DNA from 2 places in the Gallibacter sp. Marseille-QA0791 genome. Region 1 is predicted to be linked to the other one. Evidence: riboswitches for the same ligand, from Rfam matches in the RefSeq annotation. Region 1 holds a riboswitch; the other holds the start of a gene.
The links. Region 1 has a riboswitch for FMN ahead of ACQY69_RS10915 (ECF transporter S component). Riboswitches for the same ligand answer to the same signal wherever they lie in the genome.
Positions count from the first base shown of each region.

Region 2: linked by a shared signal. The riboswitch ahead of ribD (bifunctional diaminohydroxyphosphoribosylaminopyrimidine deaminase/5-amino-6-(5-phosphoribosylamino)uracil reductase RibD) and the one ahead of ACQY69_RS10915 (ECF transporter S component) in region 1 are both predicted to bind FMN.

Region 1 is NZ_CBCPMH010000001.1:2,369,086-2,372,214, forward strand. It holds gene ACQY69_RS10910 (PHP-associated domain-containing protein) at 1-839, opposite strand, end outside; FMN riboswitch at 1,006-1,147, shown strand; gene ACQY69_RS10915 (ECF transporter S component) at 1,316-1,906, shown strand; gene ACQY69_RS10920 (DUF2971 domain-containing protein) at 1,951-2,808, opposite strand; gene ACQY69_RS10925 (HD domain-containing protein) at 2,858-3,129, opposite strand, start outside.
Region 2 is NZ_CBCPMH010000001.1:866,932-870,060, forward strand. It holds gene ribE (riboflavin synthase) at 29-697, opposite strand; gene ribD (bifunctional diaminohydroxyphosphoribosylaminopyrimidine deaminase/5-amino-6-(5-phosphoribosylamino)uracil reductase RibD) at 682-1,827, opposite strand; FMN riboswitch at 2,016-2,155, opposite strand; gene ACQY69_RS03955 (hypothetical protein) at 2,176-3,129, opposite strand, start outside.

The sequences.
Region 1 (3,129 bases):
TTGCGAACGACGTATTTTCGGATATCGGTGTTTTTCTTCCTGCGGATGTGGCGGACGTTATTGTGGACGATAGGCCTCAGCAGTGTGCGACGCTTTATCTTACGGTAAGGAGATATCAATTTGGCGATCCCTCTGTTGTAGAGTTTGAAGCTGAGTATGCCTATCCAGTGTTCCTTTTTCTTCGCTTTTTTGCTCTCTCCTCGTTCTGTTCCGCCTGCCGTTATTTTAGTCCCGCTTTTTACGGCGGCGATAAGATCGTTGTTGCAGCGTATGTCCGCATCTATTTCGGTACACGCCATTCCTATATATTCACTGACATGGGAATCAGAGCCGGCGAAGGTGGGAACGCCGCAATCTTCGGCCAGAATAGCTGCCCGTCTGTTGGATTCGGGTGATTCGCAGGTGTTGAAGGTCTCGATGAAGTCAAATTTCCTCATAAGGCGCATGTTCATATTTTTGAAGCCCATAAGGCTGGAACTGGCCACGCCGAAAGGATGGGCAGGCCCCAGTATGCCGCCGAAGAAATGGACTATTTTGATGAGCTTGCTGCATCGCATGCCACGTATGCTCAGGATGCGGAGATAAAGCCCATCGGGCATGATGACCAGTATGTGGCCGGCATCTTTCGTATCGTATTCTATCCCCCTGATAACGCAGAAATTCCTGTAGCGGGGATCATCTTTTATGGCATCCCATGCTTTACAGCCTTTATAGCTGTTGTGGTCGGATATCATGAACCCGTCAAAGCCCAGAGCCATGAATTTGTGAACGAATTCCCTGACAGATACTCTTGAATCAAGGGAGCCTTCCTTTGTATGACAGTGCAAATCAAATTTCAATCTTTTCGCCTCGGTTCTTAATTCTTATGGATGGAGCAGCTGACGCTTCTCTGTATATAATAGTATTCCCAAACCGGAAAAAATTCAATGAAAAATGTGTGAAAAAAATTTTGACGGTAAAACCCAGTTGACACCATTGCGAGGACAACGTTATAATATTGATGTAAATTTGTTTCGGGGCGAGGTGAAAGTCCTCACCGGCGGTGTATGACGATGAATGTCACAAGTCCGCGAACCCGCGCATTGAGCGGGCCGAACGGGTGAGAATCCCGTACCGACGGTCACAGTCCGGATGGAAGAAACGAAATACTTGCGGCGTGTGGCGGACAGTCGTTGCTATCTGCAAACGCGAGTGTTTTTATCTCGGGATAGATTGCCCGGGATTTTTTGATTGAGCGGCACCTCTGCGCCATGCTCCGAAGCGAGACGACAGAGGCTGAAATGATGATATACAGTGGAAAGAAGGAGTGTTGTACATGTCTCAGAAGACTAACTACGGAAATATCGATGACAGACACAGGATGACTGGCAGGGAGAAGACAGTCAGGCTGGCGAAGATGGGTATGCTGGTGGCAATATCGGTGGTGCTGGTATATTTTATACATTTTCCCATATTCCCGGCAGTGGCGTTTCTCGAATATGATCCCGCCGATATACCTATACTGATAGGGACCTTTGCCTTCGGTCCGGTGGCAGGCGTGCTGCTTACCATCGTGACATCCGTGGTCCAGGGTGTGACTGTCAGCGCTGCCAGCGGAGCCTACGGGATAATAATGCACATAATCGCTACCAGTGTGCTGGTGATAGTGGCAGGTGTCATATATAAATTCAACAAGACGAGAAAAGGCGCGGTGATCGCGTTGATATGCGGTACGGCGGCTATGGCCGTGGTGATGATAGGCGCTAATCTGATAATCACGCCGCTGTTCATGGGTGTGCCACGCAGCATGGTATGGGATCTGATGCCGTTTATAGTGGGCTTCAATGCCATAAAAGCAGGCATAAATTCTATCGTTACATTTTTCCTTTATAAGAGGATATCGGGATTTCTGCACAGAACGGCGTAACGGACCAATATGAGACCGGCCCGCCGGAGCTGAGAAGGGTGCGTTCAATACCGCAGATTTATCTTCGACAGGCAGACCTCAGCGCTGTAGCCCAGCTGCCTGGCATACATCTGCATACCCTCCTTGGCGAGATCCACATGATTTTGGGGAGCTACTGTTATCCTGTTGACGGCATCATGGGCTTTCCTCAGGTTCACACGTATGTATGGGAGCAGGAAGCCATCCTTTTCGCGATAATGGACTTCACTGTCGCTTGTCTCTTTGAGGACGACCCGGTATTCCTTTTCTGCGGCGAATTCCTCCTGCTTGAAGAAAACCGCATATATGGACATGGCTTTTTTGAATTGTTTGCAGTATTTCCTGAAGGATTCATCGCCGCCGTTCCCGGCGGCGTTTTTCATTATATCGTCGAATGAGCAGCCCAGATTTTGGGGGATATCTTTTGTGAGAAGATCATGTATGATTTTTCTCTGGGTTTCTCTGGAATATATCAAAAGTCCATGGTAGGAGATTTTTTTTGTCCTGCTTATCATGTCGAGCAACTCGCCGCTTTTGAATTCCAGATTATATCCGGTGTTGTTGCCGAATTCGGACCAGAGCGTGATGCTGTCGGCTTCCACTGAGAAGGATAGGACGTAGTAGCATTGCCTCTTCATCTCCTCGGTCGTAAGAGAGAGCTGCTGGCGCAGGGAACTGTGCTCCTCAAGTATAGGGAACTCGGTGAGTACATCCCGAGTCAGAGCCAGGGTGTAGCGCATCTCGTTGGTGTCGTTGAGGAAATCGCTCTTGGTGGCAAAGAAGGCCTTGTCTTTCAGGATGCCTTGGACACCGCGGCACTTAGTGTAATGGTATAGATTTTCTTCGGGCTGTATCCTTTTCAGCAGGATATGTTTGTTGGGCACGGCGGACTCCTTTTTCTGTATCAGATTTCTGCATCAAATATCGGGACTGTCAGCAGAGCTTGCTGCCGTTGGCCACCAGCTTGAACTTATAGCCAAGCACTTCGGCGGCCCGCTTACACATGATCATCCGTTCAAGGAATATTTCAAAATAATCCATCAGACTGCAGATATCGTCGTCCAGCTCAAGATTCATCTGTACAGTCCTTTTGTCCTTGTTGATCTCCAGTTTGGATGACAGAGCGGCATAGTTGACTCGGTCATGGATATCGAAGTTTTCCTTGATCGGATTCTGGACCCTGTTCCTCCTGACGTCTGTCTTAT
Region 2 (3,129 bases), 1.5 Mb from region 1:
GATTATCCATTGATTGTTATCCTCCGCATCAAAATCCGTTTTCCGCCAGGAACGCTTCTGTTATCCTTTCGGAAGTCCTTGTGGCCCCTGTCCCGTTCTCCACTTTTTCACCGAAGCTCATCAGCCTTTCCACGTATTTACCGATGATATCATTTTCCAGGTTCACCACATCTCCCGGCTTTTTTATGGAAAGAATCGTGTTATCCGACGTATGGGGTATTATGGAAACCCGGAACGCGTCTTCGGCTACGCCGGCTACCGTAAGGCTGATGCCGTCTATGGCTATGGAGCCTTTCTCCACGATGTACTTCATTATCTCCCCGGGAGCCTTCACCGTATACCATACGGCGTTGTCGTCTTTCTCTACAGATGCTATGGTGCCGGTCCCGTCTATGTGGCCCGACACGATATGTCCTCCGAACCGCCCGTCGGCCTTCATGGCCCGCTCCAGATTCACAGCGCTGCCGTTTTTCAAAGCTCCCAGCGATGACCTGTTCAGAGTCTCATGCATCACGTCGGCCATGAATGCGTAAGATGTAAAGTCCGTCACTGTCAGGCATACGCCGTTAACGGCAATGCTGTCTCCCAGCTTTACGTCTTCCAACACCTTTCGGGCCTCTATGGTCAACACTGCCGAAGCCCTTCCTCTCTTTATCTCTTTTATCCTGCCTGTCTCTTCCACTATTCCCGTGAACACGTTTCCAACACCTCGCTTTCCAGTAAGATATCCTTTCCCAGCACCGTCACCTCGGGCTCTGAGAGCATGACGGCTTCCGACGGCATGTCGAACCCCCTGCCGCCCACAGGTGACGGGGCGTCCTTTCCGCCCAGTATCTTAGGAGCGACATATGCCTGTACCCTGTTTACGATACCGGCTGACAGAGCCGACCAGTTAAGCGCCGCGCCGCCTTCCAGCAGCACGCTGTCTATCTTCATCTCCCCCAGCCTTTCCATCAGACATCCCAGATCCGTGTGGCCATCTTTGAGCGGTACGGTGATTATCTCGCATCCGGCTTCTTCCAGCCTCTGCCGCTCAGCAACCCTCTCTGCGGCAGCTTCTTCTGATGTCGCTATCATCGTCCTCACATCGCCGGCCGTTTTCACTATCTGAGATCCGGAAGGGATCCTCAGACTGGTATCACATATTATCCTTACCGGATCCCTGACTCCCCGTATCCTGCAGGTCAGCAGCGGATCGTCCGCAAGCACCGTTCCCACTCCTGTCATGATCGCCGTATATCTGTTCCTGTCGCGATGTACATTTTCCCTGGCCGCTTCTCCTGTTATCCATTTGGATGCTCCCGTATGAGCGGCTATCTTTCCATCGGCCGTCATGGCGTATTTCAGCACTACATAAGGCGTCCCGTTAGTTATGAAGTAGAAAAAGGGTCTGTTGAATGAATCGCATTCATCTTTGAGAAAGCCTTCTGTCACCTCGATACCGTGCTCCCGCAGCATCGCCACGCCTTTTCCGGCCACCAGAGGGTTGGGATCCGCAGAGCCTATGATGACTTTTCTTATCCCTGCCTCTATTATCGCTTCCGTACACGGCGGTTGTTTTCCGTGATGGCAGCACGGTTCCAGCGTCACATACATGTCAGCTCCTTCAGCCGGGCGCCTTGCTCCCGTTTCAGCTCCCGCCCTTTTCATGCAGTCCCCGAGGGCCTCTCTCTCCGCATGAAGGCTCCCATACCTCTTATGGTATCCCTGTCCGATGATACGACCGTCCTTTACTATGACAGCTCCTACCATAGGATTGGGAGAGACCCATCCGCAGCCCTTTTGGGCCAGCTCTATCGCCAACCGCATGTATTTTTCATCTGTCATCGTCTTTTCTCCTCCAAAATATGATCATCTCACATCAAAAAACCCTGAAGATTTTCTTCAGGGCAATACATACAGACAGTACCGTCTTTCCTGTACCAAAAAGGCGGTCACGCCGTCAAATCATAAAAGCTCTGAAACAAAAAGTTTCAGAGCTTGTGATCGCGAAAACACGCGCATAGAATGCGCTTTTCGATCTTCTCCCATCCAGACTATACTGTCGGTTTTGGAATCTCACCAAATCCTGACTTGGACAACTGCCAAGTCCTGTGCTGACGCACTCGCGGACTATACCGCCGATCGGGAATTTCACCCTGCCCTGAAGATCTTTATTAAGTTGCTGTAATTATATTATGCTTCTTTCGTCCGTTTGTCAATAGGTGTTTGCTCATATCCCATCATCTTTTCCGTTAACAGCTTGATACCTTCTCCAAATCTGCCATCCAGGAATATCCTCTTCACTTCTCCACGCTGCAGGAACGAACTGCTCCTTTCTATACGCACGACCGCCTTCATCATCGCACCCAGCTCTTCCTGACTGCCTGTATCAGCCGCCTTATCGGTAACCATGTTTTCGGTCTTTATCATCCTCTCCGTCACATCCTCACCACAGCGGCATATCAGATGCTGCAGGTACTGCTCTTCCCTGGCGCGGCCACTATCCGGCCCCGAAACGAAGCATATCTTCTCCGCCATGTCTATACAGGCTATCTCGCCATCCGACAAGCCGGTTCCCAGATCCATCACTATCACATCATATCCTCCACTGTCTATGACCGATGCGATAAACGCTTCCATCTCTCCGGCGGAAAGCTCCTTTAGCGGATTCCTTCCTCCCGTAGGAGCGAAAGCTTCCAGTCCAAAATCATCCTTTACGATGTAGCTGTCCATATCCGGAAGCTGTCTCTCACTGCTTTTCCCGGAACGGAGAGTCGCTGTCTCATTTTTGAAAAGATAATAGAGATACATGCCCACGCCCTTTATTCCCGGTGGACATATCATGAAATCCCCCGTCGATTCCGCCTCCTCAAATGAAATGTACAATACCCGCTTCCCTGCAAAGCGGCACAATTCCTGAGCTGCCGCCATAGCCAGCACAGTACATCCACAGCCTCCGCTGCAGGACGCGAATGCCAGCAGGCTTGTCTGTCGGCGGCATATATTTACGGATCTTTTCTCCGCCAAGGATCCATAGATCTCCATCAGAGCCGCGACTATGACCTGTGCCTGACTGTATTTGTAAATGCAGAATTTTTTCTCTCCGGGATTCCTTACCGCCATAGAAGGCTTCTCTGACAGCAGTAC